One region of the Micromonospora sp. NPDC047134 genome, then DNA from elsewhere that is predicted to be linked to it. Evidence: riboswitches for the same ligand, from Rfam matches in the RefSeq annotation. Region 1 holds a riboswitch; the other holds the start of a gene.

What was found. Region 1 has a riboswitch for cyclic di-AMP ahead of ABZ795_RS19315 (NlpC/P60 family protein). Riboswitches for the same ligand answer to the same signal wherever they lie in the genome.
Region 2: another riboswitch for cyclic di-AMP. It lies ahead of ABZ795_RS05650 (hypothetical protein); the one in region 1 lies ahead of ABZ795_RS19315 (NlpC/P60 family protein).

The regions. Positions count from the first base shown of each region.
Region 1 is NZ_JBEYUI010000015.1:137,605-143,203, forward strand. Features, by position in the region: gene ABZ795_RS19305 ((Fe-S)-binding protein) at 1-2,097, shown strand, start outside; gene ABZ795_RS19310 (NlpC/P60 family protein) at 2,367-3,365, shown strand; cyclic di-AMP (ydaO/yuaA leader) riboswitch at 3,539-3,672, shown strand; gene ABZ795_RS19315 (NlpC/P60 family protein) at 3,740-4,726, shown strand; gene dcd (dCTP deaminase) at 4,729-5,307, opposite strand; gene ABZ795_RS19325 (pyridoxamine 5'-phosphate oxidase family protein) at 5,383-5,599, shown strand, end outside.
Region 2 is NZ_JBEYUI010000003.1:107,580-113,178, reverse strand. Features, by position in the region: gene ABZ795_RS05665 (hypothetical protein) at 1-167, opposite strand, end outside; gene ABZ795_RS05660 (MarR family winged helix-turn-helix transcriptional regulator) at 283-615, opposite strand; gene ABZ795_RS05655 (carbonic anhydrase) at 817-1,515, shown strand; gene ABZ795_RS05650 (hypothetical protein) at 1,572-2,585, opposite strand; cyclic di-AMP (ydaO/yuaA leader) riboswitch at 2,589-2,720, opposite strand; gene ABZ795_RS05645 (YibE/F family protein) at 2,887-4,266, opposite strand; gene ABZ795_RS05640 (metal-sensitive transcriptional regulator) at 4,591-4,887, opposite strand; gene ABZ795_RS05635 (cation transporter) at 5,009-5,218, shown strand; gene ABZ795_RS05630 (hypothetical protein) at 5,251-5,599, shown strand, end outside.

The DNA.
Region 1 (5,599 bases):
ATCCGGCTGGGTCAGCCCGACCCGTCCCGGTTCGATGACAAGGCCGGCCGCACCAGGACCATGCTCGCGGAGACCGCCGGGCACACCCGGATGCTGCGCTGGAGTGTGGTGGGTGCCGCGCACTGGGTGGTGATGGTCGGCTTCATCGTGCTGTCGCTGCTGGTGCTTGAGGCCTACTTCGAGGTGGTGTCCCCGACCGGTGGGCTGCCCCTGGTCGGCGGGTGGGCGCTCTACGGTCTGGTCACCGAGTGGATCGGCATCCTCGGCATCGTCGGGATCCTGGTGCTGATCGCCATCCGGGTGGCCAACCGGCCGAACCGGGCCGGTCGCCGGTCGCGGTTCACCGGGTCGACGATGTGGCAGGGCTACTTCGTCGAGGCGATCGTCCTCGCCGTACTGATCATGGGTTTCCTGATCCGGGGCTTCAAGGTGGCCACGGACCACTTCGAGTACCCGACCTGGGCCACCCCGCTCAGCCACGCGGTCGGCTCGGTGCTGCCGGACTGGGAGTCCGGGGTCAGCGTGGCCGCTCTGATCAAGATCGCCATCTCGATGACCTGGCTCATCGTGATCTCGCTGAACGTCACCATGGGCGTGGCCTGGCACCGCTTCCTGGCCTTCCCCAACATCTTCTTCAAGCGCAAGCCCGGGTCGGCCGGCTCCGGTCTCGGCGCCCTGCGGCCGATGATGAGCGACGGCAAGCCGCTGGACTTCGAGGAGGCCGACCCCGAGAAGGACCAATTCGGGGTGGCCCACGTCGAGCAGTTCACCTGGAAGGGCCTGCTGGACTTCAGCACCTGCACGGAGTGCGGCCGGTGCCAGTCGCAGTGCCCGGCCTGGAACACCGGCAAGCCGCTGTCGCCGAAGCTGCTGGTGCTGAGCCTGCGCGACCACGCGTACGCCAAGGCGCCCTACCTGCTGGCCGGTGGCGGCAAGGACCTCACCGGTGAGGAGAAGGCCACCGCGGCCCAGTTGGCCCACCTAGACGTGCTGGCCCTGGCCGAGGCGGAGAAGCCCCTGATCGGTGACGCCGAGGCCGGCGGTGTGATCGACCCGGACGTGCTCTGGTCGTGCACCACCTGCGGCGCCTGCGTCGAACAGTGCCCGGTGGACATCGAGCACATCGACCACATCGTCGACATGCGGCGTTACCAGGTGCTCATCGAGTCCAGCTTCCCCTCCGAGGCCGGGGTGATGCTGCGCAACCTGGAGAACAAGGGCAACCCCTGGGGTGCCCCGCAGAACACCCGCGAGGACTGGACCAAGGGTCTGGACTTCGAGGTTCCCCGGGTCGGCGAGGTGGAGGACTTCGAGTATCTGTTCTGGGTGGGTTGTGCCGGTGCCTTCGAGGACCGGGCCAAGAAGACCACCCGGGCGGTGGCCACCCTGCTGAACGAGGCCGGGGTCTCCTTCGCCATCCTCGGCGAGGGCGAGACCTGCTCGGGTGACCCGGCCCGCCGGATCGGCAATGAGTTCGTCTTCCAGATGCTCGCCCAGCAGAACGTGGAGACCCTCAACGAGGCCTTCGAGGGCCGCGAGAAGGCCAAGCGCAAGATCGTCGCGACCTGCCCGCACTGCTTCAACACCCTGGGCAACGAGTACGGCCAACTCGGCGGGGAGTTCGAGGTGGTGCACCACACCCAGTTGCTGGCCCACCTGGTCGCCACCGGCAAGCTCACCCCGGTGCAGCCGGTCGACGGCGGGGTCACCTACCACGACCCGTGCTACCTGGGGCGGCACAACCGGATCTTCACCCCGCCGCGCGAGGTGCTGGGCAGCGCGGTAAGCGCCGAGATCACCGAGATGCCGCGGAACAGTGAGCGTTCCTTCTGCTGTGGCGCCGGTGGCGCCCGGATGTGGATGGAGGAGCGGATCGGCAAGCGGATCAACGTGGACCGGGTCGAGGAGGCCATGTCGACCGGGGCGCGGACCATCGCGGTCGGCTGCCCGTTCTGCTCGACGATGCTCACCGACGGGGTGAACGGCAAGGGCGCCGGCGAGCAGGTCGAGGTGGTCGATGTGGCGAGCGTCCTACTGCGGTCGGTCCGGCCCGAGCAGGGTCGGGGCGTCGAGGAAGGCGAGCCGGTCGCCAGCTGACCAGCACGTGACCGTACGAGGTACGGCGGGCCGATGTAGCCCGCCGTACCTCTTTATTTTAAATTGACGTGCGTGACTATAACGAAATGATCGACACCCTTTGTGTGCGGTTGGTCGCGCAAACGTGAATCGACCGTTGGTCGCCTTGATTCCACACCGCGCCTTCCCTAATGTTGGGCACCGACCGCCGTGGGTCGTCTGTCTCGCCCCTCAACCGCTCGCGGGACGCCCGGCGGTCGGCTGCAAAGGAGTCGCTGTCGGTGGCAACCATGCCCCTCCATCGTCCTGTGCCCGGATGGCCGCGTCGTCCAGGTGGCCTACGGAGAGCTGCGCACCGCCTGGTCGTGCTGGTGGCCGCCGCCGCGGTCGGTGCCGGCCTGATCGCCGCCCCCGCGTACGCGGAACCCTCCGTGGAGGAGATCGAGCGCCAGATCGACAAGCAGTGGCAGCAGCTTGAGCCCACCATCGAGCAGTACAACAAGGTGCGGTCGCAGCTGAAGGTCAACCGCAAGAAGGCCAGCGACCTGCAGAAGAAGATCCAGCCCCTGGCCCTGGAGGCCGAGCTGGCCATGAACCGGGTGGCCGACCTGGCCTCCCGGTACTACGTCAACGGGCCCTCTCAGGAACTCGGGGCGGTGCTGCTGAACGCCAAGCCGGACATGCTGGGCGAGCAGATGGCCCTGCTGGAGCGGCTGGCCGCGTACGAGCGGCAGCAGCTCGAGGGCGTGATGAAGGTCCGCAAGAAGTACGACGACCAGAAGGCCAAGCTCGACGCGCTGATCGCCGACCAGGAAACCAAGGAAAAGCAGCTGGCGGCGAAGAAGAAGCAGATCGACGCCAAGATCAAGCAGCTTGAGCGGTCCCTGCCGGTGACCACGGTCAAGACCACCAACTGCCCGACCATCAACGGGGTGGTCAGCGAGGCGGCCCGGACCGCCATCCGGGTGGCCTGCGCCCAGGTCGGCAAGCCGTACGTCTGGGGTGCCACCGGCCCGAACTCGTTCGACTGCTCCGGCCTCACCCAGTACGCGTACAAGGCCGCCGGCATCTACCTGACGCACTTCACCGGTGCGCAGTGGAACGAGGGCAAGGCCATCTCCCGGGCCGATGCCCGCCCCGGCGATCTGGTCTTCTTCCGCAGTGACCTCAGTCACGTCGGCCTCTATCTGGGCAACAATCAAATGGTGCACGCGCCCAGAGCGGGTAAACCGGTGAACGTCTCTCCGATCACCACCATGCCGATCGCCGGCTTCCGTCGACCCGGCTGAGGGATCGCACAGGAACATCGGCAGGGCCCCCGGTCAAGAGATCGGGGGCCCTGTCCTATGTCGGATCTGGACACCCTGTGTAGCGGCGTGGACCTGTTGTGTATCGACGGAGGTCGTCCCTAAGCTGGGCAATTGTCGGCCCGATGGCAGTTCCGCCCATCCCGGGCGGTGACGGTCCGACACCGCCGAGTCGCCTGTGCGAGCCGGGGACCCACGTTCCCGGGGTGAATCCGCGATCCGCGCGGTAGGGCGCCCCCTTCCCGCCCGAACCCGTCAGCTAACCCGGTAGGCGGTATGGGGAAGAAGGAGTTGGGAGCCCGGTGGCACACCATGCCCCGCGGCCACCGTCACGCCGGGCGACGACGCCCGGCCCGGTGACGGCTGCGCCGCGATCCCACTGGTACCGCTGCACCACCGCATTCGCCGTCCTGTCCGCGACCGCCGTCATCCTCACCGGCGGTGCCACGGCAGCCCACGCCGACCCGTCCGTCGACGCCATCGAGCGCCGGATCGACGCGGACTGGAACCGGCTGGAACCCCTCATCGAACGGCACAACGCCAGCCGGCAGGACCTGGCCGGCAAGCGCCGGGAGGCCGACTCCCTGGCCGCCCGCATCGCCCCTCTCCAGCGCCAGGTCGACGAGGCGATGACCCAGGTAGGTGCCCTGGCGGCACGGGCGTACATGGGTGACACGGTCGGTGCCGTCAACGTGCTGTTGGGCAGCAGGTCCCCCGGCGAGGTCGTGGAGCAGATCGGCCTGCTCGACCGGTACGCCCACCATCAGCAGCAGGCCGTCCGGCAGGCCGCCGCGCTACGCGACGAACTCACCGCCGCCAAGGCCCACCTGGAGGTGGCCATCGGCGAGTTGACCCGTATGGAGGTCGCCCTAGCGGGGAAGCGACGCCAAGTCGACGCCGAGATCGACCGGTTGCAGCGGCTACGACTGCGGGCGTACGGCCGGGGCGGTGGCGGCCCGCTGCGACCCGCGCCCTGTCCGGCCGGCTATCCGGGCGGGGCGGCCGGGGTGGCGGTGAAGTTCGCCTGCGCCCAGATCGGCAAGCCGTACTCCTGGGGTGCCGAGGGGCCGCAGGCGTACGACTGCTCTGGTCTGATGCTGGCCGCGTGGGCGCGGGCGGGGGTGGCCATGCCGCACAACGCGGCCCGGCAGCGTCAGGTGACCCGGTCGGTCGCCCGCAGTGCCCTACGCCCGGGTGACCTGGTCTTCTACTACCGGGATCTGCACCATGTCGGCATGTACGTCGGCGACGGCTGGGTGGTGCACGCCTCCCGCGCCGGTCAGCCGGTGAAGATGAAACGGATGGAGAGCAGCCCGATCCACAGCTTCGGTCGGCCCGGCTGAGGTCAGCGGGTCGGCCAGGTGCGCCAGTTCTGCCAGGCCCGGCTCGGGGTCGGGCCGCGCTGGCCCTGGTAGCGGGAACCGTAGACGGCCGACCCGTACGGGTGCTCGGCCGGCGAGGAGAGCCGGAAGATGCAGAGCTGACCGATCTTCATGCCGGGCCAGAGGGTGATCGGCAGGTTCGCCACGTTGGACAGCTCCAGCGTGACGTGCCCGGAGAAGCCGGGATCGATGAAGCCCGCGGTGGAGTGGGTGAGCAGACCCAGCCGCCCCAGGCTGGACTTGCCCTCCAGCCGACCGGCGAGCTGGTCACCCAGGGAGATGACCTCCAGGGTGGAGGCGAGCACGAACTCGCCCGGGTGCAGCACGAAGGGCTCGCCGTCGGGCACCTCCACCGGGGAGGTCAGGTCGTCCTGCCGGGTCGCCGGGTCGATGTGGGTGTAGAGGTGGTTGTTGAAGACCCGGAACAACTTGTCCAGGCGTACGTCGATGCTGGAGGGCTGCACCAGGGTGGGCTCGAAAGGCTCCAGCGCGAGGGTGCCCGCCTTGATCTCGGAGACCAGGTCGCGGTCGGAGAGCAGCATCGCCACACCATACCGATATGGCTGACCTGCGTGTCGCGCTACCTGTCTAGAACGTATGTTCGATAAGATGTCGGCATGGCTTCCTGGTCCGAATTCGCCGCTGACGAGCCTCGACTCGCCGACGGGATCCGCCTTCTCATGCAGCAGTACGGCCCGGGCTTCGGCTACCTGGCCACGGTCCGCCCCGACGGCGGGCCCCGGGTGCACCCGGTCTCCCCGGTGATCACCGATGACGGTCTCTACTGCTTCGTGATCGACTCTCCGAAGCGGCGTGACCTGGAACGCGACGGGC
Region 2 (5,599 bases), on a different contig from region 1:
CCGGTGGTGGCCGGCGCCGCCGGGAGATCGGTGGTGTCGGGGCGACCTGCGGTGGCCCCGCCGAGACCGACCGCGAGGATGAGTGCCACCAGCGCCAGGCGGGTCAGATCCGCCAGCGCGCAGCGCCCGGCCGGCCACAGTGGACGGGCGAACGCGAAAGTCGGCACGCGGTCAAACCTATCGCCCCTGCCGCAGGATCGCAGCGGTCCGTTCGGCCCGGGATGGTGAAGCCGACCACGCCGTCACTGCCGCAGCGGACGGGTCGCCGGGGCCGCACAGCTGTCAGGGGGTGGGGCCGGCCACCGGCTCCTTGGTGAACAACGCCAGCAGGTCGCCGACCTGCCGATCGGCCTCGGCGGGGTGACGGAACCGGCCGGCCGGGTTGAGGGTGTACTCGTTGCGTCGCCCGACCCGGGTGCGGTGCAGGTAACCCCCGGCCTCCAGGTCGGCGACGATGGCCTGGGCGGCCCGCTCGGTCACCCCCACCTCGTCGGCGACGTCCCGCAACCGGGCGGTGGGGTTGCGGGCGATGGCGAGCAGCACATGAGCATGATTGGTGAGAAAAGTCCAGTTACGGGCGTTCTCCCGCTCGCCGGTGGTTGCCATGCCGCCCATCGTATGGGCCTTTCGGCTTCTCCGGGCCACGCCGTCCGGCCCGAGCATCCTGACCTGCGCGAAGGCAAGTGTCCGGCGATACCTGAAATGCATATCACGCATTGCTTGACGCGGCTTGTAGTGCGTGTGACGGTTGGAGCAGCCCGCGACCAGCGTCGGCCGGGGTGACCAGGCATCCCATGAGCAGCGAGGAGACGCCGGATGAGTCGACCCGGAGCGATCGGAACACACCCAGGGCTGGAGCGTGAACTGCTCACTGCGGATCTTCCGGGTGCCCCGCAGCGGGCGCTCGCCGAGCTGATCGCCGGCAACCGGCGGTTCGTCACCGACACCCCGTGGCATCCGAATCAGAACGCCGGGCGGCGCGCCGCCGTGGCGGCCGAGCAGCATCCCTTCGCGGTGATCGTGGGCTGCTCGGACTCCCGACTGGCCGCCGAGATCATCTTTGATCGTGGGCTGGGGGACCTCTTCGTGGTCCGTACCGCCGGGCACACCATCGGCCCCGAGGTGCTGGGCAGCGTCGAGTACGCGGTGGCCGTCCTGCGTACGCCGTTGGTGGTGGTGCTCGGGCACGACTCGTGCGGTGCCGTGCAGGCGGCCCGGGCGGCCCTGGCCACCGGCAGCACCCCCGCCGGGCACCTGGGCGCGGTGGTGGACGCCGTGGTGCCCAGCCTGCGCCGGGCGGAGGCCGCCGGGGTGGAGGACCTGAACCAGATCGTCGACATCCACATCGCGCAGACCGTGACGGCGATGCTGGAGGCCTCCACCACCCTGGCCGCCGAGGTGTCCGCCGGGCGCTGCGCGGTGGTCGGCATGTCGTACCGGCTGGCCGCCGGGGAGGCCCGGGCGGTGGCCGCGGAGCCCGCCGACCTGGTTGCCACCGCCGCCCTCGCCGCCTGACGACGAGGGCCGTCCTGCCAGACGGCGGGACGGCCCTCGAAGCGGTGCCGGAGACGCTAGAGCATCGAGACGTGTACGTGATCGGTGTGGTTCGACGGGCCGCTGTAGGAACTCCATCCGGTCGCCGGGAACCAGATCTGCCGGTTCCAGATCACGTAGTAGACACCCAGCCGGTCGGCGTTACGGACCAGGAAGGCGGCCAGGTTGTTGCCGTAGATCCGGGTGTCGTTGTTGTACCAGGGGCGGAAACCGCTGTTCTGCAACGACCAGTCACAGGCCCGGCCCTTGGGGTGCTCCCACTTGTCACCCGGGCGGTAGCAGCCGACGAACCGGTTGAAACCGGCCCGCTTGACCTCCTTGTACATGTGCAGGGTGCGCGCGGTGATGCAGCCCGAGGTGGTCGGGTCGTCCTGGTTGCACGACTCGGGCTTCCAGCCGCCGTCGGAGGACCGGTTGGGGCCGGGGCGGGCCACCGGGGAGGTAGCGGCCACCAGGCCACCGGTGAGGCCGACCCCACCGACCAGCCGGAGGGACTTCTCCGCGTCGCTCTTCTTGCGGGCCATGTCGTTGGTCAGCTTCTGCTGCTCGCGTACCTCGGCGTCGAGCGCCAGCTTGGCCGTCTCGGCGCGGCGCTTGACCGCGTTGACCTCGGCCAGCTTCTTGCTGTTGACCAGGTTCAGCTCGTCCAGGGCGGAGGCCCGGTGGATGAAGGAGTCCGGGGCGTCGGTCTGCAACAGCATGGCGATCGCGCCGACCCGCCCGGTCCGGTACGACTGGGTGGCGATCTCGGCGACCTGTGGGGCTAGGGCGTCCAGGTCGGCCTCCGCGCGGCGGAGTTCGACGGCGAGCTTGAGCTGCTTCTTCTTGGACTTCTCCAGCTTCGACTTGGCCTTTGTGTAGTCCCGGTTGGTCGCCTCGATCAACTCGTTGAGCATCGGCGGATCGTCGTCGTGACCGGCTGGTTTGGGGGCGTTCGGCGCAGCCGTCGCCGGCAGGGGGCCGGCGAAGACGGCGAACGCGGCGAACACGGCCACCACGGGCGTCAACCAGCGGCGTAGGGGTGCCGTCACTGTCTTCCCTTCCATCGACCGCCGACCGGGTTAGCTGACGGGTTCGGGACGGAAGTGGCCCCTACCGCTTTCGCGGATTCACCCCAGGTACCTGGGTCCCCGGCTCGCCTGGCGGCGATTGGGCGGTGGCACCGCAGGCGCCGGTGCGCGCCTTCGGCGGTGACCGGCAGTGAGGTTACCCGAGAGTCCGTCTGGGCTTCTACGTACCGAACCCGGCGAGATACGTCATTTCGTAATCGCAATGGGTGACGAGCGCCACGCATATCGACCGATGTGGTCGGCGTGCTCACGTTGAGCAGTGTCACCATGGGGTTTCGGTGCTCCTGTCCGGTTCGGGCCACTCCGAACGGGTGGCGGGGGGTGTGTGACGGGTCCGCGGATCGCTGAGAGCCTGCAGGGCCTCGGCCCGGTCCGTAGCCGGCCGGGGGACCCGGGGGCGGCCTTCGCCGACGGCGGCCACCTCGTCGGGGGCGGGGGCCGCGAGGTCTGTCCCGCCGCGCTGCCGACCGGCGGTGGTCACCACCGTGGCCAGGGCGGTGGTCAGGGGTACGGCGGCGATCAGCCCCAGGGTGGCCACCACACTGCGGACGATCTCCTGGGCCAGGAACTCGCTGGTGAGGATCTGCCCCAGGGCGCGGGAGTCGGCCGTCAGCAGGAGCAGCAGGGGCAGTGAGGCACCGGCGTACGCCAGGACGATGGTGTTCACCACCGAGGCGATGTGCGCCCGGCCCACCCGGGTGGCCGAGCGGTACAGCTGGCGGCGGGACAGGTTGGGGTTGGCGTGGGCCAACTCGGTGACCGCCGCGGCCTGGGTGACGGTGACGTCGTCGAGGACCCCCAGCGAACCGATGATGATGCCGGCCAGCAGCAGGCCGTGCAGGTCGACATCGCCCCGGAACATCGACAGGGTGGTGGCGTCCTCGCTGCCGAACCCCGTCAGGTGGGTGGCGTTCGTGGCGGCCAGACCGAGCAGCCCGGTGAGCACCAGGGCGCCGAGGGTGCCGAGTACGGCCACCGAGGTCTGCGCGGACACCCCGTGGGTCAGGTACAGCACCACGAACATGATCAACGCGGCGCCGACGATGGCCACCACCAGGGGCGGCTGGCCGGCGCTGATGCCCGGCAGTACGAAGGTGAGCAGGATGGCGAAGCTGGCCCCCAGCCCGGCCAGGGCCGCCAGCCCGCGCAGCCGCCCGAAGGCCACGATGGCGGCGGCGAAGAGCACCCCCAGCCAGATCAGGGGCATCCCCCGCTGGTGCTCGGCGATGTTGTAGTTGCTGATCGAGGGGTCCTCCGGGTCGATCAGCGAGACCAGGATGACCTCGTCGCCGACGTCCACCGAGGGGGCGCCCGGCCCGGCCGGGATGGGGGTGTCGACCTGCTGACCGGCGTCCGGGCCGTCCTGGACCTGCACCGTGACGGTGCCGCAGGGACCCCCGCCGGTGGTCGGGGTGCCCTCCGGCACGGTGGGGTTGGGCGGGCAGGGTTCGGTGACCACCCGGGTGACCGTGCCCTGGTAGCGGGGCAGGTCGTCGGCGGCCTCCGGGCGGGGGGCGTCGCGGGGCCAGAGCACCAGGGCGGCGATCACCGTGACGAGGAAGAGGGGGACGACCGTCACGATGAGGATCCGCCGCACCCCGGGCGGGGTGGGCGGAGCGGCCCGGCTGTGATCGGCGCCCATTCGCTAGTCTCCCAACGATCTCTTCAGCGGAGTACGTGTCGGCGGGCGAGTCGGTTCAGCCCGGTCGTACGACTGTCGCGGTGGGCGGCCGAGGTGGCCGGAATGTGGCGGACCCGCTGCGTACGGTGATTGCCGGGGTGGGCTCTGACCGGCCGCCGGGCAGTGGCGGCGGATGCGGGTGCGCCGCCGGTGGCGGACGCAGGCCGGTGGGCCCGGATGTCGGCAGACCATCGTCTGGGAATCGTAGCCAGCCCGGGATCGGATCGCAGGTCGCGCCCGTTCCTCGGCGGTTCGCGGCCGGCGACCTGGGTGTCGTGGTGGGGTTCAGCCCCGCTTCATCAGGCGGCCCACGGCGGCCATCATCTCGGTGGCCATCTCGTCGGCGCGGCCTTCGACTGCGCCGGTGTGCATGCAGTGCCGGGCGTGCCCGTCGAGCAGGCCCAGGGCGACCTTGTCCAGTGCCGCCTGGATGGCGGAGATCTGGGTGAGCACGTCGATGCAGTAGCGATCCTCGTCGACCATCTTCTCGACGCCGCGCACCTGACCCTCGACCCGGCGCAGCCGGGCTAGCAGTTGGTCCTTGCTGGCGGTGTAGCCGCGGATCGGCGTGGGTGTGGTCATGGTAACGAGGATAACGTACCCCCTGGGGGTATGTTAGGGTCGCGATTGGAGATACCCCCCGTGGGTATTCTTCAAGAGGCCGGCCGCCCCTCGGTCGGGTCAGGCGGAGGAGGAGAGTTCCATGGTCACCACGACGTACCAGGTGCAGGGCATGACCTGCGGACACTGCGTCGGCGCGGTCAGCGCCGAGGTCACCGCGCTGCCCGGGGTCACCGAGGTAGCGGTCGACCTGGCCACCGGCCAGGTCAAGGTCATCAGCGAACAGCCGCTGGACGCCGAGGCGGTCCGCGCGGCCGTCGACGAGGCCGGATACGAACTGGTCGGCGCCTGAGGCGACCGACGGCGGAAACCCGAGGTGCGACCATGAACACAGCGACGAAGCTGACCGGCTTCGCGCTAGGTCTGGTGGCGGTTTTCGGCGCGGCCTACGGGGTCGGTCAGCTGACCGACCCGCCCGCCCCGATCGTCGCCGAGGGCCACCAGGCGGGCGACGGCTCGCACGACACGACCGCACCCGGCCACGACACCCCGGATCCCGGTGGGCACCTACCGGGCGGGCTGCTCGTCTCCGACCGGGGCTACACCCTGGTGCCGGTCGCCGCCCCCGAGGGCGAGTTCGCCTTCCGGGTCACCGGCCCTGACGGGAAGCCGGTGACCCGGTACGAGGTGAACCACGACAAGCCGATGCACCTGATCGTCGCCCGGCGTGATC